2 regions of the Variovorax sp. J31P179 genome follow, and region 2 is predicted to be linked to the other one. Evidence: riboswitches for the same ligand, from Rfam matches in the RefSeq annotation. Region 2 holds a riboswitch; the other holds the start of a gene.

Region 1 (5,508 bases), on a different contig from region 2:
ATGCTGCTTCAGGCCGCCGAGGTAGTGCAAGCCGATCTCGCTCAGGTCCTGTCCCGGTTCGGCCGGCATGAAGGCGTTGACCCCGTCGCTCTTGCGGCGCAGCGACTGGTGCAGGTGCCAGCCGCTGGACATCACGTTCGGAATCTTCGGCCGGCACATGAAGGTCGCGTGGTAGCCGGCGCGCTGGCAGATCTGCTTGATGGCGCTGCGCAGCAGCACCATGGTGTCGGCCGGCAGCACGCCGGCGGTCGGGCCGAAGGTCAGCTCGAACTGGCTCGGGCCGAACTCGATCTCGAGCGAGCGCAGCGGCAGGCCGAGCGCGACCAGCTGCGAGCGCAGCAGCTCCATCACGGCGTCGACCCGGTCGTAGCGCAGCTCGGTCAGGTACTGGTGGCCGTGCGACAGCAGCGACACCCGCGGCGGCTCGCCGGGCTGGCCCGAATCGGCCAGGCCCATGCGCGCGTCTTCGAGCTTGAAGACATGGAACTCGACCTCGAGGCCGGCGATGAAGTCCATGCCGAGTGCGTCGAGCTGCTTCACCGCGCGCTGCAGGATCTGTCGCGTGGCATAGGGGCAGGGCTTGCCGTCGCCCATGTAGGCATCGCACAGGACCCAGCCCGAGCGCGGCGCCCAGGGCAGCACCTTGAAGGTGGCGGGGTCGGCCACGACCGTGAAGTCGGCGCCGCCCTGGAAGCCTTCGATGGCGAAGCCGCCCCCGGCCGCGAACACCGGGAACACGGTCTTGTGCGAGGTGTCCTTGGCGAGCAGGGTGGAGGTGAGGTTGACGCCGTCCCACAGCGCGGCGCGGGCTTCGCTGGCGACCAGGGTCTTGCCGCGCAGCAAGCCGTGCTGGTCGGGCCAGGCGAAGCGCACGACGTCGACTTCGCCGGCGTCGATGCGGCGCACCAGTTCCTGGGCCTGCTTCTGCTGGTCGTCGGACCAGAGGCCGTGGCGGTCTACAAAGGAGCTCATGGCGTGCGCGTGCTCAGGCTGCGGCCAGGCGGGCCGAGGCCCAGTCCGACTTGAGGCGGCGTTCGCGGTCGGCGCTCTGCCAGTAACCGTCGGTGTTGCCGGCTTCGCCGATGCCGTCGATCGACGGGGGTCCGCTGAGCGCGCTGGCCTGCGCGGCGTCGATCAGCATCGGCGCGGTTTCGCCGGCCTGCGTGCTCTCGATGGCCCGCACCAGCATCCGGCGGTAGGTGATGATGCCCTTGTCGGTGCTGCCCAGGTGCTCGCGCGTGCGGTCCTGGATCGGGCCCTGCGACTCGACCGCCCACTGGTCGTGAACGTTGATGTCGTCGCCCATGCCGGTGTAGGTCTGGCTCAGCTGCTCGTCGATGCTGTAGCCGTAGTTGTTGCGCTTGTTCTTGCGCGAGGTGTAGTCGGGCAGCTCGTAGAGCTTCAGGCGCTGGTCGCGCATCTGCTGCTTGTCGACCGGGCCGGTGAAGCTGGTGAAAATCGCATACCAGTAGCAGTGCGTGTCGTCGACCGGCACGTGCCACTGCGAGATCGTCATCTCGGCGCTCATCGGGATCACGAAGGCCTGCGGGAACACCACGTTGGTCACCCGCACGTGGGTCTGGGTTTCGGACAGCTGGCGCAGTGCGGTCAGCCGCATGCCGTAGTCGGTCGGCTCGACGCTGATGTCGGGGCGGTCGTACTCGCGCAGCACCTGGGTGATCGGCATGTCGGAGTCGGCCGAGGCGCCGCGGAACTGCTTGCCATAGCTCTCCGAGGTGTCGGCATCCTCGAAGAAGCGGTGCAGGTACGAGGCATGCGCCGGGTCGATGCCGACCTCGAGCGCCTGCAGCCAGTTGCATTCGAACAGGCCCTTGAAGGCGAAGGTGTGCGAGTCGGGCGCGACGAAGCAGTCGAAATCGGGGAACGCGGGCGGCTCGCCTTCGCCGATGTAGGCGAACACGGTGCCGGCGCGCTCGACCACCGGATAGGCGGCCTGCTTGATGCGGGTGCAGAGCTTGCTGCCCACGGGCTCGGCGGGGGTTTCGAGGCAGTTGCCCTTGGCGTCGAACAGCCAGCCATGGAAGGGGCAGCGCAGGCCGCCGTGCTCGAGGCGGCCGAAAGCCAGGTCGGCGCCGCGGTGCGGACAGTCGCGGTCGAGCATGCCCAGCTGGCCCTGCTCGTCGCGGAACAGGACGAAGTGCTGGCCCATCAGCTGCACCGCCTTGACCGGGCGCGGACCGGCGAGTTCGTCGGCCAGCGCCACCGGCTGCCAGTAGCGGCGCAACAGCGTGCCGGCGGGGGTGCCCCGGCCGACCCGGGTGATGAAATCATTCTGTTCTGCACTGATCATGGGGGTGCTCCATCGTGGGGGTGACTGTCTGAAACATGCGCTGCATGCAATTGCATACATTGTCTGGGCGATTTCTGATCCAGGTCAATCCATTTAGATTCCTGCGGGGGCATTCAGGCGCTAAAACAAGGGTTATTACTTAGAAGTCGACGCATCTTCGAGGTGCATTTTCTCTTTCTGAATGCACTGCTTGCGACATGTATGCAACAACCGGACCAAGTTGGCCTGACTGTGTGCAGCCACGGCTGATCTCCTTAGAATCGAGGCATTCTTCGTTCCGCTGCTCCAGATGGACTCCCAACAAAACCGTGTGCTGGTTCAACTTCGCGACCTGATCCTCAAGGGCGAATTCGTGCCCGGCGAGCGGCTGGCCGAGATCCCGCTGGCGGAGAAGCTCGGCGCCTCGCGCACGCCCGTGCGGCTGGCGCTCACCAGCCTGGAGCACGAGGGCCTGATCGAGCAGTCGCCGAGCGGCGGCTACCAGATGCGCCGCTTCACGTCTCAGGAGATCGCCGACGCGATCCGCGTGCGCGGCGTGATCGAAGGCTTCGCGGCCCGTCTGCTGGCCGAGGACGGTGCCTCGCGCCAGCTGCTGCGCGACCTTCACGACTGCCTCGACGAGGGCGACAAGGCGGTCAACAAGCCCGAAATGGGCCTGGACGACTACGCGGCCTACGTCCAGATGAACGACCGCTTCCACCAGCTGATCATGCAGGGCTGCGGCAATGTCGCGCTCCAGCGCGTGATGGACATGCTGGACGGCCAGCCCTTCGCGTCGCCGAGCGCCATGCTGCCGATGCAGTCGTCGATGGAGGAGGGGCACCAGTGGATGAAGCAGGCCCACCGCACGCACCACGCGATGGTGCAGGCGATCGAGCGCGGGCAAGGCTCGCGCGCGCAGGCGCTGGGCGAGGAGCACGTCGAGATCGCACGCATGAACCTCGACTACGCGCTCGAACGGCCGGAGCTCGCGGCCGAACTGATGCCGGGGATGCGGCTGGTGGCTGGGAAGACGCGGCCCTGACAGGGGCGCTGTGCCCGCCATGACAGCCTGGACCATCGTCGAAGCGACGCAAGAGGAGGTGCGGTCGGGCGAGCTCGGTCGACGGCTGCGCCACTTCAACTACGAATTCGTGGGCGAGTATCCCGAATCTCAACCGGTATGGCTGAGCGCAAGGGATGAGCAAGGTCGAATGGTCGGAGGGCTTCGCGGCTACGTCTTCCTTTACTGGCTCCACATCGACGTGCTTTGGGTCGACGAGGCGGCCAGGACAGCCGGGCTTGGCAGCGAGCTGCTTGGGCAGGCCGAGACGCAGGCGAAGCGCCTGGGCGCGCATAGCGCCAAGCTCGATACCTTCGAATGGCAGGCCCGCGACTTCTATGCGAAGCGCGGCTACCAGGAGTTCGGGCGCATCGACAACCACACCGATGGGTTCTACCTGGCGTTCATGATGAAGAAGCTCTGAGGTGCAAGGGGCAGGATGCGGCGTCACTGGTCATCTATCATTGCTCCGCCTGCGCAACTGGCGATAAGGTGAGTTCCACCGTGGAGCGCAGGCGAATCATTGCCGCTCGCCTGGGCACCCGACTGTTTTCCTGCAAGGAAACTGATATGAACGGTGGCACCAGGTCTGAATGTGTCGTTCTCGACGGCAAAGCGCTCGCAGTGCGTTGCGAAGCCAAACTCACGGAGTCGATTCGCGGCTTTGCGCTACGACACCAGGGCCGCGTGCCCACTCTCGCCACCATCCTGGTCGGCGACGACCCTTCTTCGGCGGTCTACGTCCGAATGAAGGCCAACGCATGCCGGCGCGTCGGAATGCACTCGAAGGCGCTGGTGTTGCCTGCGTCAGCCAGCACAAGAGAGGTGTGTGACGTCATCGATGCGCTCAACAAGGACCCTGACGTCCATGGCATTCTGTTGCAGCACCCGGTACCGTTGCACATAGACGAACGCGCTTGCTTCGATTGCATTCGAATCGACAAGGATGTCGATGGCGTCACCTCTCATGGATTCGGGCGCATGGCATTGGGACAAGAAGCGTTTGGTTCGGCTACCCCCTCTGGAATCATGAGGCTGCTGACTGACTACGGCATTGAGATTGCCGGCCAGCGAGCAGGCGTGGTCGGCCGGAGCGCCATCCTTGGAAAGCCGATGGCGTTGATGCTTTCCAATGCTGGAGCCACCGTCACTCTCTGTCATTCCCGCACGCGAAATCTGGAGCGAGAAGTGCGGCGCGCGCAGATTGTTGTCGGTGCATTGGGCAAACCGCACTTTATCGCTGCCGATTGGATTGCCGATGATTCGGTCGTTGTCGATGCGGGCTACCACGCTGGCGGCATCGGTGATATCGAGCCTCGCAATCTAATGAGCCGGTGTTCAGCCGTCACACCTGTGCCCGGCGGCGTCGGGCCGATGACAATATCGGTTCTGCTTGAGCAAACGCTACAAGCGGCCGAGTCACAGTCGAAAGAAACGCCTCGGTGAGGTGGGCTTGACTGCAGAATCCGCAGTCAGTCAGCGATTTCGCGCTTGCCTGCGTTGAGCATCGATGGTGAACACGCCGCCCGTAGCGGCTAGACGGAATCAGCCAGCAATCGGACCTTCAACCGAGCGGCAACGACTGGTCGCCGCACGGCAGCGCGTCTCGCGCCAGGGTGGCGCCCTCATTTCTTGGGCGCTTCGGTCGCAGGCACCTGCATGGTGTTGGTGCGAATCTTCCCGCCCCCTTCGACACTACCCCGTGTCGTGGTGTCGCCGGCGTCAGTCACGCGCTTGACACAAGCGTCTCGCGCAGTCCCCTCCGGCTGGCGTTCGCAGCGCTTGAGCGCGTTCTGAAGATACTGTTCATCGCCCTTGGTCGGCAGCTTGCCTTGGCGCTTTGCCTGGGCGGCGGCCGCAGCCTCACGCTCTGACGGCGACGTCTGGGCAAACGAATAGCTGGCACCGAGCGCGACACAACCCGAGAGCAAGACTCCCGATGCGATTCGAGAAAAAGCCATCACGGTATCTCCTTTGAGGTCCAGAGAGGGCGGAAAGTAGTCCTGAGCGATGGCCGAGTCAAGTATCGATTTGGCCGCCGAGATTCGGGTGGCATGGCTGCTTGGGTGGTGCCGGTTGCCGAGGCTTCAAACCAAGCCAGCTAGTTCGCTCTGGGGCGAGGAGGGGGGTGACTCGTCCAGCCATCGTGTCGACG
Region 2 (5,508 bases):
TCGAGCCCCTGGAAGTTGATGCGGGCGTCGGTCTTGCGGTTGGCGGCGAACGGCGTCGACTCGGCCGCCGAATCGAACTTGCTGCCGTTGAGGACGAAGGCCAGCTTCGGCTCGGTCTTGATCTCGCGCTTGGAGGCCAGGTTGCTCAGAAAGGGCACGCTGAGTGCGAATTCGCGCAGCTCGTGGCGGCGCTTGACGGTTTCGTCGCTGAAGTCGACGGCGCCGTCGGTGATGGCAATGTTGTAGACGGCGAACCGCGGCGGGTCCTTCTTGGGCGCATCGGGGGGCTCCGGCGCGGGAGTCAGCCGGGCCAGGATGTCGTCGATGTCGTAGCGGCCATCGGCGAGGTGCGTGAGCTGGATCGCAGGCGCCTCGATCCGGACCGCGTCGATCACCGGTGCGAGGCGCAGGATGGACTGCAGCTCGGCGTCGACATAGATGCGCTTGACGGCGACCTGCGGCTGGCTGCCGTCGGCAGTGGCGATGCGCAGGTCGTTCACCGCGAGCTCGAGCGTCCAGGGCTTGAACTCGATCTTGCCCACCGTGACCTGGCGGCCCAGCTTGTCGCTGGCGATCTTCTGCACCTGGCCCTTGACGATCGGCGGTACCGCCAGCCATGCGATCACCCAGACCGCCAGCAGGATCAGCAGCGTCCAGAGCCCGCGCCGCACCCATTTGTTCTGTTTCAGCAAAGCAGCATTCATCGATGGGGAGTGTGCCCCAAACCCATGGCGGCCCCAAAGTGAGAAAGCCCGGCGGCTCGACGCGAAGTCAGGCCTCCGGGCTCGATGGCGGGCGAAACGCCCATGCCATCTTTTCGCTCGACCGGAAGTTCAATCGTTCCGGTCATGCTGGCAGCAAGGGATTGCCACCGTTGGGCCTCAGCCGCTGGGCCGTCGGATTTTGCTCGTCGGGCCACTGGACCTTGGTAGACGCCTGATAGCTCAGGCAAGTAGAGCCTATGCGCTATGCGGATGGATTGCAAATCGCGTTTTCAATGGATCTCGTGCAGCCGATTCGTGCACTATTTCATACATTTCTTTACATCGAAATTAGAATATCAGACCTATCTTATATTCTTGACCAGATATTTAGCGGTCCCTAGAATGCCAATCTTTCCCGAGCCCCCGAGTGGCCGGACTCTCCCAAATCCGCTGCCGGCATCTGCCGGCTTGATCAGGCGGCCGCGCTCTCTCCCTATTTTTCGCGCGGTCCTGATTCGTACCAATCCAAGCGCCGCTTCCTTTCTGCTCCGCCCCCGTGGCGCTGCGAACGGGTGCCGCACAGAAAGGAAGAGCGATGAAACAGGCGTTAGATGCCACAGCCCGCGGGCTACGGACCTTCGTGTCCGACGTGGTCGACGGCTTCTTCGAGATCACCCACAACAGCTTCGCCCTGCTCGGGCTGGCGACCGTGTTCGCCGTGCTGGCGCTGGCCGCCCGCCCGGACCTGCGGCAGACCGGCGAAGAGCAGCTGATGGGCTGGCTGCAATCGCGCAAGCCCGTGCCCGAGGCCGTCGAGGTCAGCGACCTGGAGCCCACTGCGATCGAGCGGACCACCGCCGCCAGCCCTCACGAACTGCCCAAGCAGCAGGCCGCGGTGGCCTACTGGCTCAGCAAGAAGTACCGGGTGGCGGCCGAGCCGTTGAGCGTGCTGGTCGCCGAGGCTTTCGACCTCGGCAAGAAAACCAAGCTCGACCCGACCCTGATCCTGGCGATCATGGCGGTCGAGTCCAGCTTCAATCCCTTCGCCCAGAGCCAGGTCGGCGCCCAGGGCCTGATGCAGGTCATGACCCGGGTCCACGGCGAGAAGTACGAAAGCGCCGGCGGAACCCTTACCGCCTTCGACCCGGTGACCAACATGCGCGTCGGCGTCAAGGTGCTGCAGGAATGCATCGCCCGCGCCGGCTCCCTCGAGGGCGGCCTGCGCTACTACGTCGGCGCCGCCAATCTGACCGAGGACGGCGGCTATGCCGGCAAGGTGCTGGCCGAGCACGAGCGGCTGCGCCAGGTGGTCGCCGGCCGCGCGCCGCCCACGACGACGCCGGCGCCGCGCGCCAATCCCGTCCAGGTCGTGGCGCCGCCGGCAGCGGCCAAGCCGGCCCAGCCCGATCCGCAGCAAGTCGCCCTGCTCGGCGATTCCTAGCCCTTCGGGCCGCGCCGGCGCCCGCTGTCGGCTACACTCGGCCGGCACGCGACTGGCGATAGGCGCAACCCTTTTCAGGTGCATTGCGCTGACGTGGACTACCACTGGGAAGCGTGCCGCCCGCGGTTCGTTTGCGGGTGATCAGCCGTTCGCCTGGGCAGCCCTTGTTTGGTTGAAGAACAAGGACCATCGTCTTGAAGGACTGCCATGTACCACCGCAACATCCTGGTCGAACAGACCGATCCTGAAATCTGGGCTGCCATCCAGGCCGAGAACGCCCGCCAGGAGCACCACATCGAGCTGATCGCGAGCGAAAACTACGCCTCGCCGGCCGTCATGGCCGCCCAGGGCTCGCAGCTCACCAACAAGTACGCCGAGGGCTATCCGGGCAAGCGCTATTACGGCGGCTGCGAGCACGTCGACGTGGCCGAGCAGCTGGCCATCGACCGCATCAAGCAGATCTTCGGCGCCGACGCCGCCAACGTGCAGCCGCATTGCGGCGCCTCGGCCAACGAGGCCGTGATGCTGGCCTTCCTGAAGCCCGGCGACACCATCATGGGCATGAGCCTGGCCGAAGGCGGCCACCTGACCCACGGCATGCCCCTCAACATGAGCGGCAAGTGGTTCAATGTCGTGAGCTACGGCCTGAACGCCGACGAAGCCATCGACTACGACGCCATGGAACGCAAGGCGCACGAGCACCTGCCCAAGCTGATCATCGCCGGCGCCTCGGCCTATTCGCTGCGGATCGACTTCGAGCGCTTCGCCAAGGTCGCCAAGGATGTCGGCGCCATCTTCATGGTCGACATCGCCCACTACGCCGGCCTGGTGGCAGCAGGCGTGTACCCGAACCCGGTGCCGCACGCGGACGTCGTCACCTCGACCACCCACAAGAGCCTGCGCGGCCCGCGCGGCGGCATCATCCTGATGAAGTCGCAGCACGAGAAGGCGATCAACAGCGCCATCTTCCCCGGCCTGCAGGGGGGCCCGCTGATGCACGTGATCGCGGCCAAGGCGGTGGCCTTCAAGGAAGCGCTGTCGCCCGAGTTCAAGGCCTACCAGCAGCAAGTCGTGACCAATGCACGGATCGTCGCCGAGACGCTGACCGAGCGCGGCCTGCGCATCGTCAGCGGCCGTACCGAAAGCCACGTGATGCTGGTCGACCTGCGCGCCAAGGGCATCACCGGCAAGGAAGCCGAAGCCGTGCTGGGCGCGGCCCACATGACGATCAACAAGAACGCGATCCCGAACGACCCCGAAAAGCCGATGGTCACCAGCGGCGTGCGCATCGGCACGCCGGCGATGACCACCCGCGGCTTCAAGGACGAGGAAGCGCGCGCCACCGCCAACCTGATCGCCGACGTGCTCGAGAACCCGCGCGACGCAGCGAACATCGATGCGGTGCGGGCCAAGGTGCACGCGCTCACCAGCCGCTTCCCGGTCTACAAATAACCGGCACGACAGCGCATGAAGTGCCCCTTCTGCGGTCATCTGGAGACCCAGGTCATGGAGACCCGGGTCTCGGAAGACGGCGACTTCGTGCGCCGCCGGCGCCAGTGCGGAGGCTGCGACAAGCGCTTCACCACCTACGAGCGGCCGGACGTCAACTTTCCGGTGGTGGTCAAGAAGGACGGCAGCCGGGCCGACTTCGACACCGCCAAGGTGCGGGCCTCGATGATGCTGGCGCTGCGCAAGCGGCCGGTCGGCATCGAACAGATCGACATCGCGCTGCTGCGCATCGAACAAGAGCTGCTGTCCAGCGGCTTGCGGGAGATCGAATCGACCAAGGTCGGCGAACTGGTCATGCGCGAGCTCAAGCGGCTCGACAAGGTGGCCTACGTGCGCTTCGCCTCGGTCTACCGCAGCTTCGAGGACGTGGACGAGTTCAGGCAGTTGCTCAGGGACATCTGAGTTCGCGGCGGGTCAGCTTGCCGGCAACTTCCTCCTGAATCGTCACGGCGGCGCAGCCAGCGACCGCTTGCGCGTGGGAGCGGCCCGGCAGGCGCCTCGACGCCACGGACGGTGCTTTGGCTTCTAGCATCCGGGCCGTCATGCCTACCTCCGCCCCGCTGTCCCGTTTCGCACCGATGTCCGGCTTCACGCTGGTCGAAGTGCTGGCGGTGCTCGCGATCGTCGCGATCCTGGTCGGGCTCGCAATGCCGGCCTTCGGCCGGACCCTCGAACGCTACCGCCTGCGGGCTGCCGAGGAAGGCCTGCGCGCCGCCCTCTACACGGCGCGCTCGGAGGCCATCCGGCGCGGCGGCGGTGTCACGCTGCGGCGGGCTTCGGGCGGCGGCTGCACACCGGCGAGCGAGCAGGACTGGAGCTGCGGCTGGACGCTGTTCGCCGACACCGACGGCAACGGGCGACACGACCCCGGCGAGGCCTTGATCCAGGCCTGGCCGGCGCCCCGCGGCGTCGAGGCGACGGTCAGCGTGGCCGCCCCTTCGACCTACCTGAACCTCAACCGCTCGGGCCGCTTTCACAACCTGGGCGCCTTTCGCTTCACGCTGAGGCCCGAGCGCAGCAGCGACGACAAGGCCGCGCGCGTCATGTGCATGTCTTCCGCCGGCCGGCTGCAGACCCTTCACGGTACCGACAGATGCTGAACCGCGCCGGCCGCCCGCACCTGCAGCAGGGCATCACACTGCTCGAATCGCTGGTCTCGCTGACCCTGCTGGCCTTAGTCGCCTTCGGCCTGCTCGGCGTGCAGCTTCGCGCCCTGGCCGATGCCCGAACCACCGCTCATCGCGCCCAGGCGATCCGCCTGATCGAGGACCTGGGCGAGCGCATCCGCGCCCACCCCGTCGGAATGAGCCCCTTGCCCGCCGAGGCCACCCAGTGGGAACTGCCGGCGCCGTCGCCAGCCTGCCGCGACACCGCATGCGACGCCGCCACGCTCGCGCGCCGAGACATCCTCAGCTGGAAACAGGCCATTGCGGCCACCCTGCCCCAGGGCCGCGGCATGGCGTTCGAGACGACCGCCGATCCGCCGCCCATGCAGGCGCGGACGCTGGGCGTGATGGTCGCTTGGCGCGCCAGCGCGCATGCGGGGTCCGAAGCGGCGCTCGACGCCCCGTTCGAGGTCGGTCCCCTTGTGGCGGGCGTGCGCTGCCCCGCCGGGCTTCTTTGTCATCTGGCCCATGTCACTCCCTGATCCCCATGCAGGCCCGCGCCGCCGGCAATGCGGCTTGAGCCTGGTCGAACTACTGGCCGGCATGGCGGTCGGCCTGCTCGTGATCGCCACGGCGTTCTCCACGCTGCTGCTGACGCGCAGCGCGGCCGCCAGCATCGGCGACCTGAGCCAGCTGCAGCAGCAGGGCTCGCATGCGCTGCAGGTCATCGGCCAGCATTTGCGCCAGG

Evidence for each region. A riboswitch is a leader RNA that binds a small molecule or an ion and turns the genes downstream of it on or off. The one in region 2 is predicted to bind ZMP and ZTP.
Region 1: linked by a shared signal. The riboswitch ahead of QTI17_RS00705 (tetrahydrofolate dehydrogenase/cyclohydrolase catalytic domain-containing protein) and the one ahead of glyA (serine hydroxymethyltransferase) in region 2 are both predicted to bind ZMP and ZTP.

Annotation. Positions count from the first base shown of each region.
Region 1 is NZ_JASZYL010000001.1:135,007-140,514, reverse strand. Features, by position in the region: gene QTI17_RS00725 (glutamine synthetase family protein) at 1-972, opposite strand, end outside; gene QTI17_RS00720 (aromatic ring-hydroxylating dioxygenase subunit alpha) at 986-2,311, opposite strand; gene QTI17_RS00715 (GntR family transcriptional regulator) at 2,601-3,335, shown strand; gene QTI17_RS00710 (GNAT family N-acetyltransferase) at 3,355-3,777, shown strand; ZMP/ZTP riboswitch at 3,821-3,900, shown strand; gene QTI17_RS00705 (tetrahydrofolate dehydrogenase/cyclohydrolase catalytic domain-containing protein) at 3,924-4,799, shown strand; gene QTI17_RS00700 (hypothetical protein) at 4,979-5,314, opposite strand.
Region 2 is NZ_JASZYL010000002.1:157,496-163,003, reverse strand. Features, by position in the region: gene QTI17_RS05105 (DUF748 domain-containing protein) at 1-704, opposite strand, end outside; gene QTI17_RS05100 (lytic transglycosylase domain-containing protein) at 1,300-2,145, shown strand; ZMP/ZTP riboswitch at 2,184-2,311, shown strand; gene glyA (serine hydroxymethyltransferase) at 2,353-3,597, shown strand; gene nrdR (transcriptional regulator NrdR) at 3,613-4,056, shown strand; gene QTI17_RS05085 (GspH/FimT family pseudopilin) at 4,197-4,754, shown strand; gene QTI17_RS05080 (type IV pilus modification PilV family protein) at 4,748-5,302, shown strand; gene QTI17_RS05075 (prepilin-type N-terminal cleavage/methylation domain-containing protein) at 5,193-5,508, shown strand, end outside.